Regions from separate parts of the Allobosea sp. 05T439 genome, predicted to be linked through region 2. Evidence: riboswitches for the same ligand, from Rfam matches in the RefSeq annotation. Region 2 holds a riboswitch; each other region holds the start of a gene.
The links. A riboswitch is a leader RNA that binds a small molecule or an ion and turns the genes downstream of it on or off. The one in region 2 is predicted to bind thiamine pyrophosphate.

Region 1 (11,718 bases), on a different contig from region 2:
CGGGCGCGAAGCAAGGGGCCGGGCGCTCGTGGCGGGGCTGCGCGCCCGGCATTGCCGCGTGACGGTTCAGGTGGATGCGGGAGCTTCTGGCGGCGTCGGCAGCAGCCGCTCGAGCACCGCGCGCAGTGCGCGCGCGGCGGCCTCGACATCGTCCTGCACGAACAGCGCGCCGATCACGGCAATGCCGTCAGCCCCTGCCTCGATGACCGAGGCCGCATTCATTGCCGTGATGCCGGCGATGGCTCCGACCGGGAGCGGCCCCAATGCGGCAGCAGCCTTGCGCCGCAGGGCCGTGAAGCCGTCGAGACCGAGCGAGGAGCCGGCATTGTCCTTGTGCGAGGTCTGGAAGACACCGCCGATGCAGGCATAGTCGATCTTCGCCGAGGCCAATGCGGAGAGTTCATCCTCATGCTTCAGCGTCGCGCCGATGATGGCGCGGGGCCCGAGCAGGCGGCGGGCATCGTTCGGCTTCATGTCGTCGGCGCCGAGATGGACGCCGTCGGCACCGGAAGCGAGCGCGACATCGACGCGATCGTTGATCAGCAGCGGCACCCTTGTGCCGTGCAGGGCCGAGCGGATGGCCCGGGCCTCGCGCACCATCTCGCGCGTCGTCTCGGTCTTGGCGCGCAGCTGGATCAGGGTGGCGCCGCCATCGACCGCGGCACGCGCCAGGTCGGCCAGCGAGCGCCCGGCCGCGATCTGCGGATCGACAATGCCGTAAAGGCGGATATCAACGCTCACCCGTGCTCTCCCATCCGTTCGCGCAGCGTGGCCTCGTCCATCCCTGCCAGCGCGTCGATCAGGTGCACGGCGAAGCTGCCGGGCCCTTGCGATGTCTCTGCCGCAATCTCGCCGGCGACGCCATAGGCGGTCAGCGCGGCGGCGGCCGCGACTGCCGGATCGCCCTCGACCGCGCAGCATGCCGCGATCAGGGCGCCCGCTGCGCAGCCGACCCCGGTGACCCTCGTCATCAGCGGATGGCCATGGGAGACGGACAGCATGCCGCCTGCGCGCATGATCCGGTCGACCTTGCCGGTGGTGACGAGCGTGAGGTTGCGCTCGCGCGCCGTCTTGAGATCGGCAGCAAGCGCGGCCATCTCGGTCGCGTTGCCGCGCACGACGATGTTCGGCAGGCGCAAGACCTCGCGCGCCACGCGCTGGCGCAGCGGCGAGAGTTCGACGAAGACCGGATCGAAGACCAGCGGTTTCTGTCGGTCGCGCGCGACCTCCAGCAGCTTCGGGATGGCGAGTTCGCTCTCGGCATTGATCGTGCCGATGTTGATCAGGATCGCGCCGGCGCCCTCGGCCATTGCCGCGATCTCGTCGACATGGATCGCCATGGACGGGATCGCGCCGAAGGCGAGCAGCATGTTCGCCGTAATGTTCTGCGCCACCGTATTGGTGAGGCATTGCACCCGCGGGCGGCTCGCTGCCACCCGCGCCAGCACGCCTGCAACGACCGTCGCGTCGAGGCGGGCCGCGGTCATCGTCGCGCTCATTCCGCCGCCGGCAAGTAGAGATTGCCGCCCTTGGCGAGGAATTCCTGCGATTTCTCCGCCATGCCCTCGAGCGCCGCGCGTTCGTTCTCGCCCATCGCCAGCACTTCGGCGCGCAGATCCTGCGTGATCTTCATCGAGCAGAATTTCGGCCCGCACATCGAACAGAAATGCGCGACCTTGTGGGCATCCTTCGGCAGGGTCTCGTCATGGAAGGAACGTGCCGTATCGGGGTCGAGCGCCAGGTTGAACTGGTCCTCCCAGCGGAAGTCGAAGCGGGCGCGCGAGACCGCGTCGTCGCGGATCTTGGCCGCTGGATGGCCCTTGGCGAGATCGGCGGCATGGGCCGCGATCCGATAGGTGATGACGCCGGTCTTGACGTCGTCGCGGTTGGGAAGGCCGAGATGCTCCTTGGGCGTGACATAGCAGAGCATGGCGCAGCCGAACCAGCCGATCATCGCCGCGCCGATGCCCGAGGTGATGTGGTCGTAACCCGGCGCGATGTCGGTGGTCAGCGGTCCCAGCGTGTAGAACGGCGCCTCGCCGCATTCGCGCAGCTGCTTGTCCATGTTCTCCTTGATCTTGTGCATCGGCACGTGGCCCGGGCCCTCGATCATCACCTGGCAGCCCTTGTCCCAGGCGACCTTGGTGAGCTCGCCCAGCGTCTCCAGCTCGGCAAACTGGGCGCGGTCATTGGCGTCGGCGATCGAGCCCGGACGCAGGCCGTCGCCGAGCGAGAAGGAGACGTCATATTTGCGCATGATCTCGCAAATCTCGTCGAAGCGCTCGTAGAGGAAGCTCTCCTTGTGGTGCGCGAGGCACCAGCGCGCCATGATCGAGCCGCCGCGCGAGACGATGCCCGTGACGCGGCTCGCAGTGAGCGGGACATAGGGCAGGCGCACGCCGGCATGGATGGTGAAATAGTCGACGCCCTGCTCGGCCTGCTCGATCAGCGTGTCCTTGAAGACCTCCCAGTCGAGCTTGATCGGGTCGCCGCCGACCTTCTCAAGCGCCTGGTAGATCGGCACCGTGCCGATCGGAACCGGCGAGTTGCGCAGGATCCAGGAGCGGATGTTGTGGATGTTGCGGCCGGTCGACAGGTCCATCACCGTGTCGGCGCCCCAGCGGATCGCCCAGACCAGCTTCTCGACCTCCTCGGCAGCGCCGGACGTCACGGCCGAATTGCCGATATTGGCGTTGATCTTGACCAGGAAATTGCGGCCGATCGCCATCGGCTCCAGTTCGGGGTGGTTGATATTGGCCGGGATGATGGCGCGGCCGCGGGCGATTTCCTCGCGCACGAATTCAGGGGTGACGAATTCCGGAACCGAGGCGCCAAAGCTCTCGCCATCGGCATGGCGCTCGCGTGCGCCTTCGAGCATCGCGGCGCGGCCGAGATTCTCGCGATGCGCGACATAGATCATCTCGGGCGTGATGATGCCGGCCTTGGCGAACTCGTACTGGGTCGCCATCTGGCCGGGCTTCGCCTCGAGGATCGGGCGTGGGGCCGGGCAGGCGGGAACGAGCTGTTCAGGCGAGATATGGCCGTTATCGGCGGCAGTGACGGCGCGGCCGGGCACGGTCGTGAAGCCGGAGGCATCGAGCCAGGCGCGGCGCGGCTGCGGCAGGCCGGCATTCAGGTCGATCGTGACATCGCTCTCGGTGAACGGACCGGACGGGTCGTAGATCCGGACCGGCGGCTCGGAATCGGTGGTGAGCTGAACTTCGCGGAAGGGCACCCGCATCTCGGGATGGTCCGGCGGCGCGACATAGATCTTGCGCGAGCCGATGATCGGTCCGGTCGTCACGCTTTGAGGGGCAGCCTTGACGGTATTCTTCTGGGGCTTGGTGTGGGCGTTCATGGGATCTCCTCCTTGGTCCAAGGTTCAGGAGATCCGGGTTTAGAAGCGGTCCAGTCGCTGTCTGCGGGTACACGTGTGGCGCACGCCGCGTTCCAGTCCCTCCGCCGGTATGACCCGGATCAGGTTCGACGGGTTCGGCTTTGGACGCCATCTCAGCTCTTGCGAGCACCCCTCGGAACGAAGCGGAGGTTAGGGCCGGCGGCTCTTGAACGCAACCGGCAAGGGGCGGGATGCGGCCCTGCCATGCGGCGCCGGAATGCCGGGCTCAGGCGAGAATGTCGACGTTCTGGCCCTGGCCAGCGGCAAGAGTAGCCTTCTGGGACTCGGCACTCTGCTGCAGCATATCCACGAGCGCTTGGTCGGACGTCGCCTGCTGCTTCACCATCGCTGTCTGCAAGGTCTGGCGGGTCGAGGCTGCCTGGCTTGCGGCAAAGCCCTGCGCGATCGCGACGGTTGTCTCACTCATCTCAACTCTCCTTACGACAGGTCTTAAGCCGGAGAGCTTGCTGATTCCTGAATCCCCTGATCCGGGGAGACCGGCGCGACGGTCGCCCGCCGCGCCGGTTCTATTGGTTCACTGCGGCTGATTCTGCCCGGCCAGCAGCGGGGTGATGCGTCGGAGCGTGACGCGGCGGTTCTCGCGGGCGGCCTCCTGCGTCTGCACCTTGAGATACTGCTCGCCATAGCCCTGCGTCGTCAGGTTCTCCGGCGGCACCTGGAAATCGCGCGTCAGGATCTCGGCGACCGATTGGGCCCGGCGATCCGAGAGCGAGAGGTTGTCGACATCCGAGCCGACGGCGTCGGTATGGCCCTCGACCAGGAAAACCTCATTCGGCGCGCGCTGCAGTGCCTGGCTGATCGAGGCGGCAATCACCGAGAGCCGCTGCGCCTGGTTGGGGGTGACCTCCCAGGACCCGGTCTCGAAGGTTACCGTGTCGATATCGACGCTGCGCATGCGGGCGCGCAGGTCCGGCGAGTAGCGGACCTCGTCGAGCGTGTAGCGGCGCGGGATCGCGGCGATCGGCGGGGCGGTGATCGTCTCATAGATCAGGCGCTGGTCGGCCTGCTCGGCGTCGACGATATAGCGCTCGCGCGGGATCGGCAGCGGCGGCGGCGGCAGCACGACGACCTCGTCCGAGAAGCGCATATCCGGCCGATCGCGGCGGGTGTTGTCGATCATCACGATCTCATCGCCATCGCGCATGCGCCGGGTCCGGCGGATCAGGCGGCCATCCTCGTCGGTCACGGTGATGATGCGGCTGCCGTCCGGCCGTTCGAACACGGTGACGTTCTCGTCTCCGCGCCGTTCGGTCCGTCCCTGCCAGCCGAGGTCGCGGAAGCGCTCGGTCTCGTCGCGGCGGATGATGGCACGGTCGTCGTCGCGGATGATCGTGCGACCGGGCTCGCGAATGATCGTGACGTCGCCCTCGCGGCGCTCCTCGCGGCGCCCGCGGACATCGTCGAGGCGGGTCGCGCCCTGCGTCGCCATGATGCCGCCGAGCACGCCGACGCCAAGGCCGATCGCAGCCGCGCCACCGAGGCCGATGCCACCGCGACGGCCCTGCCGGTCAGGCGGGGGCAGTTGCCCGGGTCCAGCGGCTGGAGGCTGGCCGGCCGGAGGCGGAGCGAGCGTCTGGCCCGGCTGCGGCGGTGCAACGGGCGGCGGGACTGCGCCGGGCGCGCGACCGCCGGGGGGCGGGGCGAGCGGGGCTGCTGCCGGCGGCTGAGCGGGTAGCGGCGCCGGAACCTGACCGGGTGTTGCAGAAGGCGGTTGGCCGGCTGGCGGCGCGCCGGGCGCACGACCACCCGGAGGCGGCACCAGCGGCTGGGTCACGGGCGGCTGAGCTTGCGGGGCAGTTCCTGGCACCGGCGCTGGTGTCGGGCGAGCCGCCGGGGGTTGGGTAGGAGCCGTCGCTGGCGCCTGGCCGGGAGCGGTCACAGGCGGTTGGCCGGCTGGCGGCGCGCCGGGCGCACGACCACCCGGAGGCGGCGCCAGTGGCTGGGTGGCGGGCGGCTGGGCTTGCGGAGCCGTTCCTGGCACCGGTGCTGGCGTCGGGCGAGCCGCCGGAGGCTGGCCCGGAGCTGCCGCTGGCGCCTGGCCGGCCGGGGGCGTGCCGGGCGCACGGCCGGCAGGAGGTGGCGCCAGCGGGGCGGTAGCGGGCGGCTGGGTTTGCGGAGCCGCTCCGGGAGCGCGTCCCCCTGCTGGGGGCGTCAACGGTGCGGTTGCCGGCGGCTGCGCCTGTGGGGCGGGAATCGGACGGGCTGCCGGCGGCTGCACGGGGGCCGGGACGGGCGGCTGGGCGCGCGGCGGCACGGCCTGAGGCTGGCTGGGCTGGGCTGGAGGAGCCGGGCGCGGCACCGCCGGGATTGGCTGAGGCGCGGAGGAGGGCGGGGGCGCGGGTTGCGGCCGTATGGCTGGTGGGCGTCCGGGTTCGCCGGCGCCCGGCGGCACGGGGCGCGGCATCTGCGGCTCGCGGCGCGGTTCAGGCGGCGGCGCGGCGCGTGGGCGTGGCTGCGCGGGTGGCGCTGCGCTTGGCGCCGGAGGCGCGACCGGCCGCTGGATCGCAGGCGGCGCCCCGGGTGCTCCGGGAGCGGGCCGCGGGCGTTCGGCCCCAGGCGGGCGCGCCTCGCCGGGCGCGGCTGGGGCTCCCGGGGGGCGAGGCCGGCGCGGCTGTCCGGGCTCTTCGTCCGACGGCGCAGGAGCCTGCGCTAATCTCATCGGTGCCTGCGCCGGTTCGACCGCGAAGCCGCCATGCGACAGGGTCAGGCCGGGAAGGACAGTACCGATCAGAAGCCAGTTTTTCGTGCGCGTCATGAGTTCCGTTTCCGTTTCAGTGGCTCGGGCTATCAGCGCGCGTGCGCACTGAACCCGCCATGAACCGAAAACGGCCGAAATCGGGCAGGGTTCCTCCCCGCCCGACCCGAGCTGTGCGGGCTAAAGCCCGGCCTCGGCCTTTGCATAGCGCGCGATCTCGGCGTGGCTGGCAAACCAGCAATCGCCCTTCGCCTTGGCATGCCGGATCAGCTCCTCGAGGATCCAGATGCGCGAGCGGTAGGTGATGACATGGGGATGCATGGTCAGCAGGAAGAGCCCGCCTTCCTCATGGGCGCGGTCGAATTCGCGGCGGAAGATGTCGAATACGGCTTCCGGCGCCGTGTAGGGCCGCAGCGCCTGGAAGCGGTTCATGTTGAAATAGACCGCATCGTCGCGGATCCATTCGACCGGAAGCTCGACCATGCCCGTCGGCTCGCCCTTCTCGATGATCTCGTAGGGGTCGTCATCGGCAAAGAGCGAGGAATCGTAGAGCAGGCCGAGTTCGCGCTCGATGCTCAGGGTCACTTCCGAAAAATCCCAGGACGGCGTGCGCATGCCGACCGGCCTGACGCCGGTGATCTTCTCCAGCGTATCGGCTGAGCGCAGATGCAGTTCGCGTTCGGCCGCGGGCGGCACGGCGGTGTTGACCTCATGGATCCAGCCATGCAGGCCGATCTCGTGGCCTTCCGCTATGACGCGGCGTTGCTCGTCGGGATAGAGCAGGGCGGTCACCGCCGGCACGAAGAAGGTCGCCTGGATCTGTTCCTTCGCCATCAGGCTGAGGATGCGCGGCATGCCGACGCGGTTGCCATACTGGCCCCAGGAGAGGCGGCCGACCGATTTGCCGCCATCGCGCAATTCGTTCGTCTCATGATCGACGTCGAAGGAGAGGGCGACGGCGCAGCGCGCGCCGTTCTTCCATTTCGTGGGCTTCAGGTTGCGGCCTGCGCGCACGCGCTCGACCTTGTCGCGCCAGACCTCCTCGGGCCATTGCCAGGGTTCGAGAGCAGGTTCGGTCATGGCGGGTGTCCTTCAGGCTGGCGGGGCGGTCGGCAGGACCGGCACGGCGGCCAGGAGCCTGCGTGTGTAGTCGTGGCGCGGATTGTCGTAGATCTGGCCCGCTGGCCCCTCCTCGACGATCTTGCCGCGATACATGATCGCGACCCGGTCGCAGAGATGGCGCACCACCGAGAGGTCGTGCGAGATGAAGATCAGGGTCAGGTTCAACTCGGTCCGCAACCGCATCAGCAGGTTGATGATCTGTGCCTGGATCGAGACGTCGAGCGAGGCGACCGGCTCGTCGCAGACCACGACATCAGGCTGCATGGCGAGCGCACGCGCGATCGCGACGCGCTGGCGCTGGCCGCCGGAGAATTGATGCGGATAGCGGCTGGCGAAGGCGGGATCGAGCCCGACGGCGGCGAGCCATTGCCGGACATATTCGGCCGCCCCCGCCCTGGTGACGATGCCATGTATGATCGGCCCCTCGGCAATACTGTCGCCGATGCTCATACGCGGATTCAGCGAGGCGAAGGGGTCCTGGAAGATGGTCTGGATCCGGGTGGTGTTCTTGTGCGGCCGCGCGCCGCCGCCCATCACCGGCTCGCCCTCCAGCCGCACCGTGCCGGAGTTCGGCGCATAGATGCCGGCCGCCATACGCCCGAGCGTCGATTTGCCCGAGCCCGATTCGCCGACGAGGCCGAGTGCCTCCCCCCGCGGGACGGTCAGGCTGACGGAAGCGACGGCCTGGACCCCACGGCCCGGTTGCGACAGTCCAAGCTTCTGGCCGAGCAGGCGCAGGATGCCGGGCGGGGTCTGGAACAGCTTGCTGACGTCCTGAATGACGAAATAGGAGGCGTCCGCCTTCGATCCACGCGACGGTGAGGCACCGGAGGTGCGTGCCGGCGGCGATGCATCGGGGACACCGCCGCCCCGGGCGAGGAAAGTGCCCGGCTTGGCGCGGGACGGCAGCGAATCGAGCAGCGACTGGGTGTAGGGATGCTGCGGCCTGGTCAGCACGTCGAGCACAGGCCCGGTCTCGACGATCCTGCCGTAGCGCATCACGCAGACGCGGCTGGCGATCGAGGCGACCGTCGCCAGATCATGGCTGATCCAGATCAGTGCCGTGCCGAGCTCCGCCACCAGCTCCTTCATTTCGGCCAGGATCTCGGCCTGGATCGAGACATCGAGCGCCGTGGTCGGTTCGTCGCAGATGATCAGCTTTGGCCGGTGCAGCAGAGCGATGGCGATGGCGACGCGCTGGCGCATGCCGCCGGAGAACTGATGCGGGTAGAAATCGACCTTCGCCTCGGGCTCTGGAATCCGGACCTGGGCAAGCGCCGCGATGGCGCGCCTGCGCCCTTCTTCTGCCGAAACCTTCTCATGCGCCTCCAGCGCCAGCAGGATCTGGGCGCCGATCGTCAGGACCGGGTTCAGCGTCATCAGCGGGTCCTGGAAGACCATCGAGATGATCTTGCCGCGAATTGCGCGCAGGTCGCGGGACGGCAATCCGATCAATTCGCGCCCTTCGAGCCGGATCGAGCCGCTCTCGATTTTTCCTGGCGGGTCGATCAGGCCGATGATCGAGAAACCCGTGATGCTCTTGCCGGAGCCGGATTCGCCGACGAGGCCCATGACCTCGCCGCGCTTCAGTGAGAAGGAGACGCCGTCGACGGCTTTCACGACGCCGGCACGGGTGTGGAAATGCGTCGCGAGGTCACGGACCTCGAGCAGCGGCACTGCCTCGGCCGAGCCACTCATCGCCTGAGCCTCGGGTTGACCTGGTCGCGGATCTGGTCGCCGACGAGGTTGATTGCGACGATCAGGATGATCAGCGCGACGCCGGGATAGATCGAGATCCAGTAGCGGCCCGACATCATGTACTGGAAGCCGTTGGAGATCAGCATGCCGAGCGAGGGCTCTGTCACCGGCAGGCCGACACCGAGAAAGGAAAGCGTCGCTTCGAGCGCGATGGCGCTCGCCACCTGCACCGTCGCGACCACGATCAGGGGCGGCAGGCAGTTCGGCAGGATATGGCGCCAGACCACCCGGCGGGCCGGCAGCGGCGTCGAGAAGGCGGCCTCGACATAGTCCTTGCCGCGCTCGGCCGCGGCTGCGCCATGGGCCGTGCGGGCAAAATAGGCATATTGCGCGGCTGCCAGCGCCGCGATGAGCTGGAATTTGCCCTGGCCGAGCACGGCCGAAATCACCAGCGCGAGCAGGATCGCCGGGAAGGCGAGCTGGAGATCGATGATGCGCATGATGAACGCTTCCCAGCGGCCGCCGAGATAGGCGGCGGTGATGCCGAGCGTGACGCCGACCGTGAAGGCGAGCGAACCGGCGATCAACCCCATCTGCAGCGAGATGCGCAGGCCATAGAGGATGGCCGAGAACAGGTCGCGGCCCTGCGCATCGGTGCCGAGCAGATGGGTGAAGCCGCCGGAGCCGACATAGCCCGGCGGGCGGCGCGCATCTGACAGGGTGAGATTGGCGAGATCATAGGGATCCTGCGGCGCGATCCAGGGCGCAAGGAGCGCCACGCCGATCATCAGCACGACGACGACGAGGGCTGCGAGCGCCACCTTGCTCTCGCGGAACTCGTTCCAGAATCGGGCGAGGGGCGAAGCCTGCTTCATTACGCGCGCGCCTTTCTCAGGCGCGGATCGAGCGCGACATAGGTCAGATCGACCAGGAAATTGATGGTGATGAAGACGAAGGCGACGAGCATCAGATAGGCGACCATGACCGGCCGGTCGAGCGAGGTGATGGAGTCGATGATCAGCTTGCCGATACCGGGCCAGGAAAAGATCGTCTCGGTGACGACCGCGAAGGCCAGCGTCGAGGCGAATTCGAGCCCGAAGACGGTGACGATCGGGATCGCGATCAGGCGCAGCACATGCCGGCGCAGGACGGTCCATTCCGAAAGTCCGGCGGCTCGGGCAAATTTCACCGTATCGGTCAGCATCACCTCGCGCGTCCCGGCCCGGGCCAGCCGCGTCATCAGGGCGAGCTTGAAGAAGGCGAGGTTAAGGGCCGGCAGCACCAGATGGCTGAGCCCGTTCAACGTCAGAAAACTCCACTCGACGCCGAAAAGCGAAGCGGTCTCGCCGCGGCCACCGGCAGGCAGCCATTGCAGCTCGACTGCGAAGGTGATGATCAGAACCAGGCCGATCCAGAAGGTCGGTACGGAGAAGCCGAGGATCGAGATCGCCATGATGATCTTGGCGAGCAGGCTGTCGGGCTTGTAGCCGGCATAGATGCCGGCCGGCACGCCGATGAGGGCCGCTCCGAATACGGCAGCCAGCGTCAGCTCCAGCGTCGCGGGCAGGCGCGACAGGATAAGTTCCAGCACCGGCATGCCGAAGACGAAGGAACGGCCGAAATCGCCGTGGAGCACACGACCAAGGAAGGTGAAATACTGTTCCCAGAGCGGTCGATCGAGCCCGTAGCGGGCAATCGTCTCGAGTCTCATCTCCTGGCTGACATCGGGCCCGATCAACACGTCGATCGGGTTGCCGATGGCGTAGACGCCGACGAAAACCAGCGCCGACATGACGAGCATCACCAGCAGAGCCTGGACGATGCGCCCGAGGATGTGCCCTAGCATCTGACGAAGCGCCTGGCGCCTGCGGTCACGGCCAGTTCTCCGCGATCACCGCCCGCGTCTCCTCGACGCCGACCTGCCAGAGGCTGAGCATCTCGTTGTCGGAGCGCTGGTAGCGCCCGTGGAAATTTCCGTCGCCCAGGATCTCGCGCTTCTTCGCCGGGTTCGAGGCCTGGTAGAGCGCGCGATCGAAGGGCGGCTTCACTGCATCCGGCATGGCGACGCCGTCGAGCCGGGTCCAGGGGAAGTTCTCCATCCAGGAGGCATGCGAGGCAGCGGGATCGACCGCCTTCACCGCCGCCTGGAAGCGCGGCCCTGCCCACCAATCATGCAGCTTGACGCTGGCATCGGGGCGGCGGCCCATCCATTCCGTGCAGAAGGTCATCACGGGTGCATTGCCGCCATGGCCGTTGACCAGCACGATGCGGCGGAAGCCGGAGCGGTAGAAGCCCTCCAGCATATCCTCGATCAGCGCGACATAGGTGCTCATCCGCAGCGAGACGGTGCCGGGGAAGGCGACGAAGCCTGGCGTCATGCCATAGGCCAGCACCGGGAAGACGGGTACGTTCAGCGGCTCGGCCGCATCGCCTGCCACTTTCTCTGCCAGGATCGCGTCGGTGGCGAGGCTCAGATAGGCGTGCTGCTCGACACAGCCGAGCGGCAGCACACAGCGGTCATCCCGCTGGGCCTGCGCTTCGATCTGCATCCAATTCATCTCGGCGACACGCACGGCCCGTTCCTTGCTTTTCTCTGGCAGTGCGCCATCCTTGACTCCCAGTCAGAACGTCGTCAAGTTCCATTTGGAACTAAACGGGAGCTCATCATGCGCCGCGCCCCCACATCACTCTCGCGTCTCGACCATGAGCGCGAAGCGGCGTTGCGCGATCTCGACCCGCTCACCGTCACCAAGCTCTGGGACAATCCCTGCTGGCTGTCGTTCCG
Region 2 (6,430 bases):
GACGCGGCGTCAAGTACACCGAAATGTCCCACATTGGACTTCGTCAGCTTTGCTACGACGGTCCTCGGCGCGGCGAAACTGCCGGGGTTTCATGCGCGACCATCTGCACCATGCCTTGCGCCGGATGACGGCCCGGATCGAGCACGCACTCGAACGGCGCCGGGCTTGAGGCCGGGCTCGGCGTGGTGATGGCGATTGCGATTGTCCCGCCCGGGCGCAGCGGGAGGGACGATCGCGGATCTGGGTCAACACCGCCGGGGCGGCTCAAGCCCCCCACGAAGCCCCCGTCAGGACGGCTGGCCAGCAGGCGTTCCCTGGTGAAAGACCATCTGCCAGCGGCCGTCGATGAACCGCCAGATCGAGCTTCGCAGCGTGTGCCGCTCTTCCCGGCCATGGGCGACACGAAAGCTCAGATAGGTCAGCAGGACCACGTCGTCGGCCAGGGATCGGAGAACGAAATCCCTGGCTGCCGGCACCTCGACCGTCTGGGCATTGCCCTCGGCAAGACTTCGGATCACCTCGGTCTTGTCATGGACGCCGCCGGAGCGGCAGAATTCGACAAAACCATCCGCCAGAAGCCGATCAAGGGCTTCCGGAGAGGTTCGAACCGACGGCTTGAACAGCTCTTCCTCCAGCCCCCTGATCAGGTCGAGATCCTGTTTCACCGTGCCCTCCCCGCGCCGCCCTGCCCGACCGATGTCGCATTCACGAATGCCGAGATCTGTCCGGCGTCGCGGAGATAGACCACCGGGACATTGGCGGCCGTCGCGACCCGCTCGCGCTCGATATGCGGTCGCTTATCCCTATCGAAGGCCCAGACATATCGGAGGAAGCCGAGGAATTCCGCATCCAGCTTTTCGGTGCAGCCATCGGGGAGATCCGGCCGCGGCCGGTTCAGGATGCAGCGCCAGAGGACGCGGGCCAGGCAGGTCGTCCGCGGGGTGTCGAGCCAGATGACGATATCGGCGCGCGGCAGCCTCAGTTCGAAGGTCTGGCGGGAGTAGTTGCCCTCGCAGATCCAGGCATCGCCGGACACGGCGTCCCGCACGCGATCCCGAAAGAGCCCGGGCTCGGCCTTTGTCCAGCCGGCTTCCCAGAACAGGCGGTCGAGATGCACGACCGGCAGCGCAAGGCGCTTGCCCAGTGCTCGCGCGAGCGTCGACTTGCCGCTGCCGGCATTCCCCAGGATCACGATCCGTCGCATCGGCGCAGGCCATTCCTCTCGTTTCGACCTGCTCATACACCAGCGCGTGGACTCATCAGCGCGCAGGCGCGAAGGCTGCGAATGGTCGTGGCCGTATCCACGGCTCGCATCACCTCCCCCATCACTGCAACGCCCACAGCACCAGCCTCGATGCAGAGTGGCGCGCGGTCGCAGGTGATGCCGCCAAGGGCCACGACCGGCAGCCCGATCGCTGCCCAGCGCCGCAGCACGGTCAGGCCCAGGGCCGGGCCATAGCCGGGCTTGCTCGCCGTCGTGAAGATCGGGCTTACCGTGACATAATCGGCGCCTGCCGCTGCTGCCGCCCGGACATCGGCCTCGTCATGCGCGGAAACGCCGATCAGCGCGGAGACGCCGAGCACGGCGCGGGCCGCGGAGATCGCCCCAGCCGATTGCAGATGGACGCCCCGTGCCCCGACCCGGGCGGCGAGATCAACATCACCGCCGATCGTCAGAACCGCATCCGCCATGCTCACGAGCTCATGCAGCTGCTGCGCCAGGCTGCGGCGTTCCGGCTGATCGAGATCGCGATCGCGCAGCCAGATCCAGCGTGCCCCGCCGGCGAGCGCCGCAGAGACAAGCTGCGGCAAAGGCTTCACGGCCTGATGCCGGTCGGTGACGACGAGCAGCCGGTCGGGCAGCCTGTTCACGACCCCACAAGCCCGAGCTGCGGGCTGGACGGCTGAGCCCGCCCACGCCGCGGAATGCGCCCCGCCAAGCGGGCGTTCCAGCCGGCCTCGACGGCGTGACGCATGGCGAGTGCCATTCGCACCGGATCATCGGCCTTGGCGACGGCGGTGTTGAGCAGAACCCCGCTCGCGCCGCATTCCATGGCGATCACCGCGTCGGAGGCCGTGCCGATGCCGGCATCAACGATCACGGGCACGGGCGAGCGGGCACAGATCAGCTCGAGATTGGCCGGATTGGCGACGCCCATGCCCGAGCCGATCAGCGACCCCATCGGCATCACGGCGGCGGCCCCGAGATCAGCCAGGCGAGCGCAAATCACCGGATCGTCGTTGCAATAGGGCAGGACGACGAAGCCCTTGTCGACGAGCTGGCGCGTCGCCTCCAGCAGCTCACCGACATCGGGATAGAGCGTCTCGCGATCGCCGATCACCTCGAGCTTGATCCAGTTGGTGCCAAGCGCCTCGCGTGCAAGCTCGGCGGTGAGGATGGCGTCGCGCGCGGTTTCGCAGCCTGCCGTGTTGGGCAGGAAGCGGCGGCCGGCAAGCAGGCGCACCGTGTCGGAGCCATGGCCCTGCAGCGAAATGCGACGCAGGGAGAGCGTGACAAGATCCGAACCGCTGGCCTCGATGGCATCGACCATGATGCGCTGGCTCGGATAGCCGGCCGTGCCAATGAGGAGCCGCGACGACAATGCCGTGCCCGCCATGGTGAGGGCCTCGATCGGAGTGCTCATGTCAGCCCCCTGCGAAGGCACGGATGATTTCGACGCGGTCGTTGCGCGACAGAGGCGTCTGCGCCCAGTCGACCTGCCGGACCACGGTGCCATTGAGCGCGATCGCGAAGCCCTGCGGACCCGGCAAGTCCATCTCGGCCGTCTCCTCCTGCCAAAGCGCCGCCAGATTCTCCGCTGCGCTATCGCGGTCCTTGCCATTGATGATGAGTTTCATGAGGTTGCCTCCAGACAGGGGGTGAAGCGCGCCTGGCCGAATGACGCGGCCGGACCCGTGATGCGATTCTCGACGAGGAGTTGCTCGATCGCGGCTGCCGTGACGGGGGCGAGCAGATAGCCGTTGCGGTGATGGCCGGTCGCAACGAGCAGGCCCGCTATCCCCGTCTCACCAAGGATCGGCGCATCGTCGATCGAGGTCGGGCGGAAGCCGGACCAGATCGCCTCGACCGGCATCTCCTCGATCGAGGGCAGTGCGCGCCGGGCGCCGTCGAGCAGGGCATAGACGCCGCCAGCGGTCACGCTGTCGTCGAAGCCGCGTTCTTCCATGGTGGCGCCGACGAGGAGAGTGCCGTCGCTCTTGGGAGCGAGATGCACCTGCTCGGTCCAGACGACACGCGCGAGCGTGCCGGTCTCGGGCGTGCTGCGCAGGGCGAGTGACTGACCCTTGAGCGGGCGGACGGGGATGTCGAGCCCCTGAAATCGGGTCCAGGCGCCGGCGGCCGCAATCACGATCGGGGCCTTGCAGAGCCCGCGCGGCGTCGAGACGCCGAGAGCGCGGCCGCCGGCCAGCTCCGGCTCGGCCTCGCAGGCTTCGACCAGGTGCCCTCCGGCCGCGAGACAGGAGCGTCGTAGCGCCGCCATGACGCGCGGCGGATCGACCTGATGGTCGGCCGGGCAGAGAATGCCGGCAACGACCGAGGGCCTCAGCCCGGGCTCGCGTTCGCGGCATTGCGCCCCGCTAAGCCATGCAGCCTCGACCTCGGCGCGCCGCTGCATGTCATGGCGGAAACGCAGGCGCTCGACCTCCTCACGCCCCAGCGCGACCAGCAGGACACCGTCCCGGCGATAGTCGACGCCGAGCCCGCTCTCGGCTTCGAGCTCGCGCGCAAAACCCGGCCAGAGCCTTTGGCTTTCGAGCGCCAGTGGCAGCTGCTCCTCGCCGCCCGGCTCCAGCTCGGCGGCCGCGGCCAGCATGCCGGTCGCGGCAAGGCTTGCCCCTTGCCCGATCGTGCCACGCTCGAAAACGGTCACATCGAGCCCGCGCCGGGCCAGCCGCCAGCCGATGGACAAACCGATCAGGCCGCCGCCAATGATGGCGATATCGGTGGCGGCCGGCGCCTCGCAGGCGACGGGCCCGGAAGCGTCGCCAGATCGGCGAAGGGTGGTGTGTGGCGGGCCTCGCATAGGCAAACTCCTCGCCCGCTCGGGGAAGGAGATCTGGCAGCCCTTCGGCTGCCGGCAAGTGCCGCGACGCTCCATCCCTCCGCCGGTATGAGCCGGATCAGGTTCGAAGGATTTCCGCGCGCCTCTCCGGGGAACACCCGGTCTGCTAGCGGTTTCTCAGCCCCTTGCCGGGGATCTCCTTGGATCCGCGCAGTCTGGAGCCGGGGCGGCAGCGAGGTCAAGGCCAATCAGACACGAACGCCGGGAGGACCCCGGCTGGCGGGCCAGGGGCCGGGAATCTTCGCCGGTCCAAGGCGCTGCTGAGGCACCTCGCCTGCCGCCATTCACCCGCGCTCCGCTTCCGCTGCCGGCACGCGCGGCCAGGCGGGCAGCTTCACGAGGGAGCGCTCCGCCGGCCATGCCAACAGCCTGCATTGTCCGTAGCGCCCAAAGCAGGCGCGACGGCGGAACGTTCCGGTCCATGAGCCGTTGGACCTCTACCGCCGCGACAAGAAGGCGGTTCAGGAGAAGCCCAGTGCCTACAGACGCGGAAAAGCCGGTTGTTCTCGTTGTCGACGACGAGCCGATCATCAGGATGTATGCGGCCTTGCTCGTCGAGGAGGCCGGTTACCTCGCCGTCGAGGCAGCGACCGCCGACGAGGCCCTGGCCATTCTCGAGCAACGCGACGATGTCCGCATCCTCTTCACCGATGTCGAGATGCCGGGCTCGCTGAACGGCCTGCAGCTGGTCGAGGTCGTGCGCGAGAAATGGCCGCCGATCGGGCTGATGGTGACCTCGGGCCATGTCCGGGTCGACCCTCAGAAATTGCCTGAGCGGGCCCGGTTCTTTCGAAAACCCTATACCGAGAGCGAGATCATCAGGACGCTGAAATCCTTGCCGGCCAGCGCCTAGGCGCGCCTGACCGAATGGGCGCGAAGGAAACGGCCGATCCCCGCGCCGGGGCGGGATCGGGGCAGAGCCCAGGAAACGGGCTTGAAACGGGCTTTCCGTGCCCGACGGAGGGCTTGCATCCTTCGTGATGGCGCCGACCGGATATCCCGAGATCTGCAACTCGCCCGCGCGCAAACCGGTGAGGCACTGCGCGCAACTCGTAAACCAGCTGGAGAACTGGTAGGATCGCAGGTGGGCGACGCTTTCCGATTGCTGGGCGGACACAGCCATGCGGAAGTTCGATTACTACGACACCGTGCTGGTACCGTGGTATTCGGAAGATGACTTTCCTGCCTTGCTGGACATGGTCGGCAAGGACCCCAGGATCCCCCGCTCCTATCCCGAATGGAAGCGCCAGTTCGCTGCCGCGACGGAGCTGCTTCTGGCCAAGGGCAAGACCGTCCAGATCATCACCGTTCGCCTCGCCGAGTATCTTGAGTGGCTGCAAAACACCCATCGCAGCAACACGGTGGCGGCACGCCTGCGCTATCTGAAATGGCTGGCCACGCAAAACGGCCAGAGGGCGACCGTCCTCCCKGTGCCGGCAAGGGTGCTGTCCGACGCAGGTGGCGAGGGCTAGCCGCACAGGGTTCGCCCCTGCCAGGTCCAAGGGGCCTGTCTCCGTCATGCGGTCGCGCCTGGCAGCGAGCGCCTTTGGCGCCCCCATAGGAAACAGGCAATGGCGGCTGCTTGCACCACGGCAGCGACCGCAAACAGCGCTGCCCCATCGAAGCTCGACAGTCCGGTTGGCGACAGCGTCCGCAGAGCGCCGAACACGGCCGGCGCAAAGGAATAACTTGCCTGTCCGATGGCAACGATCAGTGGAACGACGCGGGCAACGTCTGCCTTGCCGAATTCGACCTGTGCGATGAGCGGTGGCAGGGATGTGGCATTGCCAATCCCCGCACCGAACAGAATGACGCCCATGATCATCAGCGTTGCGTTGGCATCGCCCGCGATCAGGAAGGTCAATGACCCGCCGATCTGGACCGCATAGCTCGCGCAGGCGACGAGGCGGCGGTCCGCCGAGGCAGGCATGACGAGGCCGACCACCGTCCTGCCTGCGATCGCGGCGATCGTTGCGCCGCCCATGGCCAGCCCGGCATTTTGAGGCCCGATCGCCGGGACGAGCAGGGAGAACAGATGGGCGAGAAGGCCGATCTGGGCGAACAGACCCAACGCCATCCCTGCCGCCAGCGTCAGGAAACGACGGTCCCGCCACAGCGATCCCTTTGGCATGGCCGCCGCAGCCGAAGCGCTGACCGCAGCCGGACCTGCGTCTGGCCGAATGCCGTCAGGAAACTGGCTCAGTCGCTCGGGAGTCTTTGAAAACACAAAAATCGACAGGGAGAGAATAGCGGCGATCATCGTCACGCCGACCACGATCGCCGCCTTGAGAAAACCGATGGCGAGGATGAGAGCGACCCATAGAGGTGAGAAAATCACGCCGCCG
Region 3 (11,718 bases), on a different contig from region 2:
GCGTCCGCCGCACGAGACCGTATCTGACGGAACGAGGACGCAGCGCCACGCTGCGCGAAAAGGACCGAAACCATGGCTCATACCCATGCCCGCGTAATGATCATCGGCTCGGGCCCCGCCGGCTATACCGCCGCGATCTATGCGGCCCGCGCGCTGCTTGAACCGGTGATGATCTCGGGCTTCCAGCCTGGCGGCCAGCTGATGATCACCACCGATGTCGAGAACTATCCGGGTTTTGCCGACGTGGTTCAGGGGCCGTGGCTGATGGAGCAGATGCGCGCCCAGGCCGAGCACATGGGCACCAAGATGGTTTCCGACCATATCTCGAAGGTCGATCTGTCACAGCGCCCGTTCCGGCTCTGGGGTGATGGCGGCGCCACCTATAGCTGCGATGCCCTGATCGTGGCCACCGGCGCCCAGGCGAAGTGGCTGGGTATCCCCTCGGAGCAGACCTTCCAGGGCTTTGGCGTCTCGGCCTGCGCCACCTGCGACGGCTTTTTCTTCCGCGGCAAGGAAGTGGTCGTCGTCGGCGGCGGCAATACCGCGGTCGAGGAAGCGCTCTATCTCGCCAACCTTGCTGCGAAGGTCACCCTGGTGCACCGGCGCGATTCGCTGCGGGCCGAGAAGGTGTTGCAGGATCGCCTGTTCAAGCATCCCAAGGTCGAGGTCGTCTGGGACAGCGAGATCGCCGAGATCTGCGGCGGCACGCAGCCGCCGTCAGTCACGCATCTGCAGCTCCGCAACCTGAAGACGGGCGCAGAGAGCGAACTGAAGACCGACGGTGTCTTCATCGCCATCGGCCACAAGCCGTCGACCGAACTCTTCACCGGGCAGCTCGCCATGCGTGAATCAGGGTATCTCGACGTGACGCCCGGCACGACGCAGACCAACATCCCCGGCGTTTTTGCCGCGGGTGACGTCACCGACGAGCATTACCGCCAGGCGGTGACGGCCGCGGGACTGGGCTGCATGGCCGCGCTCGATGCCGAAAGATGGCTTGCCGCCAACGTCACGGAACAGCGTGAAGCGGCCGAATAGGCCGAAAAAGACAACCCATCACGATTGTTGATGGGTTGTCTCACGAGATTCAGTGTGAAAAGAGGCCCCGTCGGCAAAGCAATCGTTGACGTTCCTGCGTTTTACCCCCCAACATGCACGAAACGCATAACGGGGGAAACGCGGTGGATTGGGACCGCATCAGGATTTTTTATACCGTCGCAGAATCCGGCAGCTTTACCAAGGCTGGCGACGTACTTGGTTTGAGTCAATCCGCCGTTAGTCGGCAGATTGGCGCGCTTGAGCGTGAGCTGCGTGCACCGCTGTTTCACCGCCATACGCGCGGGCTCATTCTCACCGAGCAGGGCGAATTGCTCTGGCGCGCGGCACGCGAGATGACGCAGCGCCTGGAGCGTACGCGCGCCCAGCTTTCGGAGACGCGCGAGCATCCATCGGGCGAGCTGAAGGTCACCGCGACACGCGGTCTCGGCGGCCATTGGCTAACCCCAAGGCTGGCGGAGTTCCTCGATCTCTACCCCGACATCAAGGTTGACCTCATCCTCACCGATGAGGAACTCGACCTCTCGATGCGCGAGGCCGATATCGCGATTCGCCTGCGCCAGCCGCAGCAGCCGGACCTGATCCAGCGCAAGCTCTTCACCGTGCATTTCCACGTCTATGGCTCACCGGCCTATATCAAGCGCTTCGGTGAGCCGAAGAGCTACGAGGATCTCGACAATCACCGGCTCCTGTCCTTCGGCAGCACCTCGCCGTCCTATCTGACCGCCGTGCACTGGCTCGGAACCCTGGGCCGCGAACAGCGCAACCCACGCCCGATCCATCTCACCGTGAACAACATCACGGCGATGAAGCGGGCAGTCGACAGCGGCGCGGGCATCGCGGTGCTGCCGGACTATCTGATCGAGACCGGCTCACCCCTCGTCCAGCTCATGCGCGAGACTGAGATGCCGCAACTCGAAAGCTATCTGGTCTATCCGGAAGAGATGAAGTCGGTGGCCAGGGTGCAGGCATTCCGCGACTTCCTGATCCAGAAGGCCCAGCGCTGGACCTACTAAACGGCCGGATGCCCCGGCTATGCGCGCAGCGCGGGTATCCCGCGCTGCGGCGAACGCATGCTTTCAGCCATTTAGGCTAAAATTTGTCGCACATAATGATAGGTCATGCAGTTTCCGCATAGCGGCCCCAAGCTATGCTGCATTGCAAAACGGCACGTGCTGCCCGATATAGCAATCACGGTTGTTCGGAACGGGCTCCGCATTCTCCTCCCGGCGTTGAGTTCGTTCCAGCCGTTCCCCTCTGAGATGTTTGGCGGTAACGCCGGATGTTTCAAACTTCAAAGGCCAGCTCCCTCGGGACGCTGGCCTTTTTTTCATGCGTGGTTATGCAGCCCGGCGCGCGAGCAGGCCCGCAAGTTCGGCGAGTTGGTCGATGAAGGCCTGCAGGAAGGCGCGGGTCGATTCATCGGGGACATCGCCGGCCTCGTCGACCAGATTGGGCTTCAGGCCGATATAGGCCTCGCCGCCCATAACCAGCGCACCAAGATTGCCAAGAATCACCCGCAGATGCTGCTGCGCTATCGCGGCACCGATCGCTCCCGGGCTCGTGCCGGCGATGGCGACAACCTTGCCCCGCCAGGAACTCTTGCCATAGGGCCGCGCCGCCCAGTCGATCGCATTCTTCAGCAGCGCGGGAATCGAACGGTTATGCTCAGGTGTAACGACGAGAACGGCGTCGGCAGCCGCGATCTCGTTCTTGAGGCGCGTCGCGCTTGCCGGCCAGTTCGCCTCGAGATCCTGATTGTAGAGTGGCAGATCGTCGATCGTGATGACGCTCGCCTCGAAGGCGCCGGAGCCGAGTCGCGACAGCGCGACGGCGAGCTTGCCGTTGATGGAATCCTTGCGTGCGCTGCCAATGATGACGGCGAGCTTCAGCTTTGCCATGGGAGTTTTCCTTGGTTACAAAAAGAGACCGAGGCTCAATAAATGCCTGTGTCAAAGCCACGCAAGGAGGCACAATTTTGTCACCAGAGAACCTGCATGTGCCTCACGAGTGCCGCGCCGTTGGCGAGATGCTGTCCCGCGTCGGCGACAAGTGGACGATGCTGGTCGTAGATCTGCTCGGCGGAGGGCCGAAGCGCTTCACCGAGATCAAGCGCGCGCTCGGCAGCATCTCGCAGCGCATGCTGACGCTGACGGTGCGCAATCTGGAGCGCGACGGCCTCGTCACGCGCACACAGTTCCAGACGATTCCGCCACGCGTCGATTATGAGTTGACCGAACTCGGGCACTCACTGCGCTATCCCGTCAAGGCGCTCAGCGATTGGGTCGTCGCGAACCGGCGCGACATCACGGCCGCGCGGAGCCGCTTCGACGAAGCGCAGGAGCCGAAGCGCAAGCTTCTCAAACTCGCCTGAGAGAAAAACTCAGCGCCGCCGCGCTTCCAGCGGCAGCGAATCGAACAGGCTCGGCACATCGCTGGTGCGCGCCTTCTCGATCGTCAGCATGCGCAGCTTGGTCTCCACCCCGCCATCGGCTGAGAAGCCGCCGGTCTTGCCGTTGGCCGCCAGGACGCGGTGACAGGGCACGATGATGGGAAAGGGATTCTCTCCCAACGCGACACCAACAGCGCGCGCTGCGCCCGGCTCTCCGATCCGCGCCGCGACTTCGCCATAGGTCAAAGTTTCGCCTGGCGGGATGCTCAGGGCAACGGCATAGACCTTTCGGTTGAAGGCCGAGAGACCGTCCATCTCGATAGGCAGGTGAGCAAGATCCCGCTTCTCTCCCCGCAGCAATGCCATGATCGCGCCAATCGCATCCTGCACGAACGGCGGAGCAGCGCTTTCGACAGCCTCCGGATAGCGCCGAGCCAACCGCTGGCGGGCTCGCGCCTCATCCTGCTCCGGCAGTTGCGCACCGATCAGGCGTTCGGCATTCCAGACCAGCGCGCAGGCGCCGATTGCCGTATCGAACAGGCAGAAACCCTGGCTCATCACGCCTCCCGACGGAAGCGGCGGCCTCAGACGTAGAGCCGCTCGCCTTCAAGCCCTTTGTACATCGCTGCGACCTGCTCGCCATAGCCGTTGAAGAGCAGTGTCGGTCGACGCTCGCGCGAACCGAGAACCTGCTCGCTGGCCTGGCTCCAGCGTGGATGCGGCACCTCCGGGTTCACATTGGCCCAGAAGCCGTATTCCGACGATTGCAGAGCCTCCCAGAAGGTCTTGGGCCGCTCGGCGACGAAGCTGATCCGCGCAATCGACTTCACCGATTTGAAGCCGTACTTCCACGGCGTGATCAGGCGAACCGGCGCACCATGCTGATTCGGCAGTGGCTTGCCGTAGATCCCCGTCACCATCAGCGTCAGGTCGTTATTCGCCTCCGCCATAGTCAGCCCCTCGGTATAGGGCCAGGGATACCAGCGTTGCGTCTGCCCGGAGGCGACGCGCGGGTTAAGGAAGGTTTCGAACTTGACGTATTTGGCACTCGAGAGCGGTTTCGCCAGCGCCACCAGGGCCTTCAGCGGAAAGCCGGTCCAGGGCACGGCCATTGCCCAGCTCTCGACGCAGCGGAAGCGATAGAGCCGCTCCTCAAGCGGCATCTTGCGGACGAGATCGTCGAACCCGATCTCGAATGGCTTCTCGACCATGCCGTCGATCGCGATGTTCCAGGGCCGCGTCGGCAGCTTCTTCGCCGCACTGACGACATCCTTGGACATGCCGAATTCGTAGAAATTATTGTAGTTCGCCGCCAGCTCCTCGTCGGTCACCGGCCGGTCGAGCGTGTAGCTCGCATTGCGCTTGGCAGGATAGAGATCGAGCGTCGGATCCGCGCCTTGCGCGGCTGCGATCTGGGGCAATGTACTCCCGGCGATCAGCCCCGCGCTCCCGCCGAGAAAGGCCCGGCGGTTCATGGCGATATGTTCGGGAGTGGCCTGGCTTTCGGGCAATTCCCAGCCAGGGCGGCGTTTGATCAGCATCGACGGACATGCTCCGTTTCAGAGAGCGAAGCTTAGTCCACAGATGAGCTTCAAGTGCAATTCACGAGGGGGAGAGGCATCGGGCCCCTCACCGCATGGCTCCATGCATCCCGGCCCAAGCGAAGCGCAGGACCGGGATGACGTCGGAGTGTTTGGAGTGGACGCGTCAGCCGCGCGCTTCCAGCGCCTTGACGATCGCATCGCCCATCTCGGCGGTCGAGACGGCATTGGCGCCCGGCGCGGCGATGTCCTTGGTGCGGGTGCCGGCGCCAAGCACATCGGCGATCGCGCCTTCGAGCCGGTCGGCCGCCTCGATGGCGCCGAAGGAGTAGCGCAGCGCCATCGCAAAGGAGCCGATCATCGCGATCGGATTCGCCAGGCCCTTGCCGGCAATGTCGGGAGCCGAGCCGTGGACGGGCTCGTAAAGCGCCTTGCGCTTGCCGGTGGCCGGATCTTCAGCACCAAGCGAAGCGGAGGGCAGCATGCCGAGCGAGCCGGTCAGCATCGCCGCGACGTCGGAGAGAATATCGCCGAACAGGTTGTCGCAGACGATGACGTCGTACTGCTTCGGCCAGCGCACGAGCTGCATGGCGCAATTGTCGGCGAGCACATGCTCGAGTTCGACATCCCGGTAGTCCTTGGCGTGCAGGGCCGTGACCGTCTGCTTCCAGAGCACGCCGGTCTTCATGACGTTGTGCTTCTCGGCCGAGGAGACCTTGTTGCGGCGGGTGCGTGCCAGCTCGAAGGCGACGCGCGCGATGCGTTCGATTTCGGGCGTGGTGTAGAGCTGGGTATCGACGCCGCGCTTGGAACCGTCCTCCAGCGTGACGATCTCCTTGGGCTCGCCGAAATAGACGCCGCCGGTGAGCTCACGCACGATCAGGATGTCGAGCCCCTCGACCACCTCGGGCTTGAGCGAGGAGGCGGAAGCCAGCGCCGGATAGCAGATCGCAGGCCGCAGATTCGCAAACAGGCCAAGATCCTTGCGCAAGCGCAGCAGGCCGGCTTCGGGGCGATGCTGATAGGGCACATCCGCCCATTTCGGGCCGCCCACAGCGCCGAACAGCACCGCATCGGCATCCTGGGCGAGCTTCATGTCGCCTTCCGAGATCGCCGCCTTGTGCGCGTCATAGGCAGCGCCGCCGACAAGTCCGCGCTCGATGGCGAAGGAGGCGAGGCCCTGCCTCTCGAACCAGCCGACGATCTTCTCGACCTGGCCGGTCACTTCGGGACCGATGCCGTCGCCCGGCAGGAGGAGGAGCTTGTGGGTCGCCATGGTCGCCTCACGCGTTTGTCGGATGTTGCTGGGGCCAGAGCGGCCTTGCCGGGCTGATTAGGCGGGGAACGGGAGTGACGCAAGCGCAGCCGCGGGGCAGCGCGCCTGCGCGGCAAGCAGAAGCTGTACGATCGGCACCAGCATCGAACCGCTTCACTCCGGCCGGAGTGAAGCGGAGAGCTGGAAGCCGTCGCAGAGCGCGACGATGGTTTCCGGATCGGAGCCGCTAGCGCAGTGCCTCTGGCATCAGCCAGTATCCCGACGGCAACGGGTGCTCCGTCCTCAGGCCTTCTTCTCCATGTTCCAGAAGAACTGGACGGGCGAGAGCACCATGCCGGTCAGGCTCTTGCGATAGGCCATTGGCTGCTGCACCAGCCCCGCCGGCGCATAGGGCACCGTCTCGAAGGCGCGCTTCTCGATCGAGGCGGCCAGCTCCTTCTGCTTGGCCACCTCAGGCGTTGCAATCCACTGATCGCGCAGACCTTCCAGCGTGGCATCCTCCGGCCAGCCGAACCAGGCGGCAGGGCCATTGCTGCGCAACAGCGGATGCAGCGCGGGATTGAGCACGTCGGCGCCCGACCAGAGCGTGTGGAACACCGACCAGCCGCCCTGGTCCGGCAATCCGCGGTTGGAACGCCTGCCGATGAAGCTGGCCCAATCGGTCGCGACCAGATCGACAGTCATGCCGAGCTTCTTCAGCAGTTCCTGTGTCACCAGGCACTGGTTATAGGCGATCGGCTGGTCGGCGGGTGCCAGTAGCAACACCTTCTCGTTCTTGTAGCCGGCCTCCTGCAGCATGGCCTTGGCCCGCTCCAGATTGTTGCCGAGTGCAGCCTGTCCGCCCGCTCCGGTCGACATCGGCGAGCCCGGCGTGAAGAAGGTCTTGCACTCCTTGTAGTAGTCCTTGCTGCCGACGACCGCCTCCATGTAGTCGGTCTGATCGATTGCCATCATCACCGCCCGGCGGATGCCGGGATTGTTGAAGGGCGGCTGCAGATGGTTGAAACGCATCAGCAAGATCAGTCCCAGCGGCACGTTCTCGATCGCGATCTCGGGATTGCTCTTGAGCAGGGGCAGGAGATCGACCGGCGGCTGTTCGTACCAGTCGACCTCGCCCTGCATCAGCGCGCCGACTGCGGCTGAAACCTCGGTCAGCGGCAACCATTCGATACGGTCGATCTTGGCGACCTTGCCGCCAGCGGCCCAGGACGGAGCCTCCTCTCGTGGCCTGTACTTGGCGAAGCGCTCATAGATCGCGTTCTGGCCCGGCACCCATTGCTTGTCCATGAAGCGCCAGGGTCCGGAACCGATCGCCTCCGTGATGTTCTTGGTTGGCTCCATCATGGCCACGCGCTCGGGCATCATGAAGGGCACGTTCGAGGAGAGCTTGCCGAGCGCGTCCGGCAGCATCGGGAAGGGCTTCTTCAGGCGGATGGCGAAGGTGCGCTGATCGACGACATCGTAACCCTCGACGAATGTCGCGAAAGTCTGCCCGAAGGCATCGCGCGCCGACCAACGCTTGATCGAGGCAATGCAGTCCTGCGCCCTGACCGGCTGCTCGTCGTGGAACATCAGTCCGTCGCGCAGATGGAAGGTCCAGCGCAGCCCGTCCGGCGCAGTCTCCCAGCTCTCGACCATTTGCGGCTGGATGCGGAACTGCGCGTCCGTCGCAAAGAGGGTATCATATATCAGATAGCCGTGATTGCGGATAACATAGCTCGTAGCGACGATCGGATCGAGGGAGGGCAACGGCGTTGACGGAATGAAGCGCAGCGTATTGGCGCGCGACTGCGCGCGCGACGGAAATCCAACGAGGCTGGAAGCGGTTAAAGCGGAACTTCCGGCCAGAATCTGACGGCGATTGAGTCGCATTCGGCATCCCCTTGCTCTTGAGCTTTCGCGCCTGGCGCGCCTGCCTTCTGTTAAGCAAGAGATATACCAGCATGACCATGCGGCCAGACGCAATGGCCCTTGCGATGGCCAGGCGGCATCAACTGGACTCGCCCCGGCCCGCTCGCTATTCCCTTGACCGTCTCAACGGGGTGCCCGGCGATTTCGGGCTGAGAGGGAAGCGCAGGGCTTTCAACCCGTCGAACCTGATCCGGATCGTGCCGGCGGAGGGATTGAGCACTGGCGTCTCGCATCCGGAGACCGCCTTCCCTCTCGACCGTCATGGCCTGCCGTCGAATGCATGCGGGGTGACGCCATGACCTTTCTGAACAACCGGTTGACCCGGATCGCCGCCGCGCTCTCGGCGCTCCTGCTCGCGACGCCGTCCATGGCCCAGGAGAAACCGGCACTGACGGTCTACACTTATTCCTCCTTCACCGGGAAATACGGTCCCGGCGCGAAAGTGAAGGCGGCCTTCGAGGCGCAATGCAGTTGCACGCTGAACTGGGTCGCAAGCGATGATGCCGGCTCCCTCGTCGCGCGCCTGAAGCTGGAGGGTGAGGCGACCAAGGCCGATGCCGTGCTCGGCCTCGACATGAACCTTGCTGCAGAAGCCAAGGCGACGGGACTGTTCCAGCCCCATGGCCAGGACCGTGCCGCGCTCACTTTGCCCATCGCCTGGACTGACGATACCTTCCTGCCCTTCGATTGGGGGCATCTCGCCTTCGTCTATGATTCAACCAAACTTGCCGCGCCGCCCACCAGCCTGAAGCAGCTTGTCGACGATCCGAATGGGCCAAAGCTCGTGCTGCAGGACCCGCGCACCAGCGCGCCCGGGCTTGGCTTCCTGCTCTGGATGCGATCCGTCTATGGCGACGGCGCTGACGCCGCCTGGACCAGGCTCAAGCCGCGCATCGTCACCTTCACCAAGGGCTGGTCCGAGGCCTACGGACTCTTCCTCAAGGGCGAGGCCGACATGGTGCTCTCCTACGCGACATCGCCGGCCTATCACATCGGCGCCGAGAAGAAGACGCAGTACAAGGCCGCCCCCTTCAGCGAAGGCCACTATCTGCATGTCGAACTCGCCGGCATGACGCGCACGACGCGGCAGCCGGAACTCGCCAAACGCTTCCTCGCCTTCACGCTTTCGGACGCCTTCCAATCGCTGATCCCGGAAGGCAACTGGATGATGCCGGCGAAACAGGCGACAGGTGGACTGCCGGCTTCATTCGCCGATGTCGTCAAGCCGGAACGAACCTTGCTGTTCACGCCGGACGAGGTGCGCACGCAGCGCCGAACCTTCATCGACGCCTGGCTCGCCGCAGCGAGCCGCTGAGGCCTTGCTCCGCCCGGCCACGCTCACTGCGCTTGCCATCCTTGCGCTCGCCGGCGCCTCGCTCGCCGGGCTGGCGCGAGCCGGCGGCGACGTCGCGGCCCTGTCGTCGCTCGGCCCCTATCTCGCTCGCCTCGTCGCAGGAGCGACCGTCCAGGCGGGCCTGTCGATGCTGCTCTCGCTTCTGCTGGGCACGGCACTGGCGCTTGCCTTGCTGCGCCGCCGCTTCCCAAGCCGCAACCTCCTGCTCGCCGTGCTGACCGCCGCCGCCGTCGCACCGACGATCGTGATCGTCTTCGGCGTCATCGCGATCTATGGCCGTTCCGGGTTGCTCGGCGACCTGGCGCGTGCCGTCGGTGCTGAACCGCCGGCGATCTACGGGCTCCAGGGTATCCTGATCGCGCATGTGCTGATGAATACGCCGCTGGTGACGCGCACGCTGCTTCAGGCCTTCGGCCGCGAACCGGGCGAGCGGAGGCGCCTGGCGTCGGCACTCGGCTTCTCCGCCGCCGATTGTTTCCGGCATCTCGACTGGCCCGTGATCCGGCGCGAAGCCCCGGCGCTAGCCACCTTCGTCTTTCTGCTCTGCTTCACGAGCTTTGCCGTCGTGCTCTCGCTCGGTGGCGGGCCTGCCAATGCGACGCTGGAAGTCGCGATCTACGAAGCGGTCCGTTTCGAGGCCGATTTCGCCCGCGCGGCCGCTCTCGCCAGCCTCCAGCTTGTGCTCTGCCTCGGACTTGCGACTGCGCTCGCCGCACTCGCGCCGGCGGCCCGCGACGAGGCAAGTGCCGAGCGCCATGCGGTGCGCCCCGATATCCTCGCCCCTTCCCTGCGGCGGCTGGACTGCCTTGTTCTCATTCTGGCGACGGCATGGATCGCACCGCCTCTCCTCAGCATCGCAAGCGGCCTCACAGCCGTACCGATGCTCGCGACCGCCGAATTCGCATCGGCTGCCGCGACGAGCGCGGCGATCGCGCTTGGCGCTGGCCTCCTCGCCTGCCTGTTTGCCGTACTGCTCGCCAGCGCCGCGCGCGGACGCCGGCCGCGCCCGGGACTTCCCGACCTTGCCGCCTTCACCATGCTTGGCCTGCCGCCCTTCGCCTTCGTGGCAGGGCTGTACGTCCTGACCCGCAACCTCGCCGATCCCGCAATGCTCGGTCTGCTGCTTGTGCCGCTCGTCAACGCCCTGATGGCGCTGCCCTATGCCTATCGGCTGCTGGCACCGCCACTCGCGACCAGCGCCGAGCGCCATGGAAGACTGGCAGAGAGCCTCGGCATTGCCGGCTGGACCCGGCTGCGTCTCGTCGAATGGCCAGCCCTGCGCGCACCGCTGGCGGCCGCATTCGCCTTTGCCACGGCGCTCTCGCTCGGCGATTTCGGCGTCATTGCTCTGTTCGGTGGCGGCGAGCTCACCACCTTGCCCTACCTGCTGGCGAACCGCCTCGGCGCCTATCGCATGGATGAAGCGGGAGCGCTGGCGCTCGTGCTGGTGCTTTCCGCCGGGGGGCTCGCCTACCTGACCGAGCACTGGAGTGCGCGTCATGCTTGAGCTGGCGGGCCTGTCCCTCAACTATCCCGGATTCGAGGCGCGCTACGACCTCGTCATTCCAGCGGGCGCGCTCTGCGCCGTCATCGGCCCGTCAGGCGGCGGCAAGACCACGCTGCTCCATGCCATCGCCGGCTTCGAACAGCCTGCGGCCGGAACCCTCCGCTTTGCCGGCGCAGATCTGCTGCCGCTCGCACCAGCCAGACGACCAGTCTCGATCCTGTTCCAGGATCACAATCTCTTCCCGCACCTCACGGCAGCTGAAAACGTCGCGCTTGGACTGAAACCGTCACTGCGGCTCGACGCCTCCGAGCGCGAGCGCGTGGCAGCTGCGCTGGCCGCGGTCGATCTCGCCGGCTTCGCAGCCCGCCGACCGGCGGAACTCTCGGGCGGTCAGCGTCAGCGCGTCGCCCTCGCCCGCGCCCTCCTGCGCGGCAAACCGCTGATGTTGCTCGACGAACCGTTCGGCGCACTCGACCCCGGGCTACGCCGCGAGATGATCGAGCGCGTCGATGCGCTGCGCCGCGAACACGGCCTCACCGTGCTGATGACGCTGCACACGCCGGAAGAGGCGGCCGGCCATGCCGACCTTTTTGCCTTCGTTAGGAATGGCCGCGTCGAAGCATCCGGCCCGTGGACGCGCCTGACGGCGTCGGACGGACCAGAGCCTGTCAGGCGCTTCCT

Region 1: it holds a riboswitch for thiamine pyrophosphate, as region 2 does, so the genes downstream of both, thiC (phosphomethylpyrimidine synthase ThiC) here and thiO (glycine oxidase ThiO) in region 2, are expected to answer to the same signal.
Region 3: it holds a riboswitch for thiamine pyrophosphate, as region 2 does, so the genes downstream of both, thiB (thiamine ABC transporter substrate binding subunit) here and thiO (glycine oxidase ThiO) in region 2, are expected to answer to the same signal.

Annotation. Positions count from the first base shown of each region.
Region 1 covers NZ_JBFTKP010000008.1:90,451-102,168, reverse strand. Annotated here, with positions in the region: gene thiE (thiamine phosphate synthase) at 67-741, opposite strand; gene AC1DIO_RS11600 (hydroxyethylthiazole kinase) at 738-1,487, opposite strand; gene thiC (phosphomethylpyrimidine synthase ThiC) at 1,496-3,358, opposite strand; TPP riboswitch at 3,437-3,541, opposite strand; gene AC1DIO_RS11590 (hypothetical protein) at 3,624-3,824, opposite strand; gene AC1DIO_RS11585 (OmpA family protein) at 3,933-5,192, opposite strand; gene AC1DIO_RS11580 (polysaccharide deacetylase family protein) at 6,294-7,193, opposite strand; gene AC1DIO_RS11575 (dipeptide ABC transporter ATP-binding protein) at 7,206-8,933, opposite strand; gene AC1DIO_RS11570 (ABC transporter permease) at 8,930-9,808, opposite strand; gene AC1DIO_RS11565 (ABC transporter permease) at 9,808-10,779, opposite strand; gene AC1DIO_RS11560 (creatininase family protein) at 10,805-11,506, opposite strand; gene AC1DIO_RS11555 (MarR family winged helix-turn-helix transcriptional regulator) at 11,600-11,718, shown strand, end outside.
Region 2 covers NZ_JBFTKP010000038.1:28,155-34,584, forward strand. Annotated here, with positions in the region: gene AC1DIO_RS28600 (nuclear transport factor 2 family protein) at 288-665, opposite strand; gene AC1DIO_RS28605 (P-loop NTPase family protein) at 662-1,204, opposite strand; gene AC1DIO_RS28610 (thiamine phosphate synthase) at 1,237-1,872, opposite strand; gene thiG (thiazole synthase) at 1,869-2,645, opposite strand; gene thiS (sulfur carrier protein ThiS) at 2,647-2,859, opposite strand; gene thiO (glycine oxidase ThiO) at 2,856-4,046, opposite strand; TPP riboswitch at 4,104-4,236, opposite strand; gene AC1DIO_RS28630 (response regulator) at 4,561-4,938, shown strand; gene AC1DIO_RS28635 (hypothetical protein) at 5,207-5,557, shown strand; gene AC1DIO_RS28640 (MFS transporter) at 5,602-6,430, opposite strand, start outside.
Region 3 covers NZ_JBFTKP010000002.1:193,001-204,718, forward strand. Annotated here, with positions in the region: gene trxB (thioredoxin-disulfide reductase) at 73-1,038, shown strand; gene AC1DIO_RS02910 (LysR family transcriptional regulator) at 1,182-2,072, shown strand; gene AC1DIO_RS02915 (NADPH-dependent FMN reductase) at 2,397-2,957, opposite strand; gene AC1DIO_RS02920 (winged helix-turn-helix transcriptional regulator) at 3,086-3,430, shown strand; gene AC1DIO_RS02925 (methylated-DNA--[protein]-cysteine S-methyltransferase) at 3,440-4,006, opposite strand; gene msrP (protein-methionine-sulfoxide reductase catalytic subunit MsrP) at 4,033-4,989, opposite strand; gene leuB (3-isopropylmalate dehydrogenase) at 5,156-6,265, opposite strand; gene AC1DIO_RS02940 (ABC transporter substrate-binding protein) at 6,548-8,137, opposite strand; TPP riboswitch at 8,294-8,405, shown strand; gene thiB (thiamine ABC transporter substrate binding subunit) at 8,472-9,491, shown strand; gene AC1DIO_RS02950 (ABC transporter permease family protein) at 9,496-11,037, shown strand; gene AC1DIO_RS02955 (thiamine ABC transporter ATP-binding protein) at 11,030-11,718, shown strand, end outside.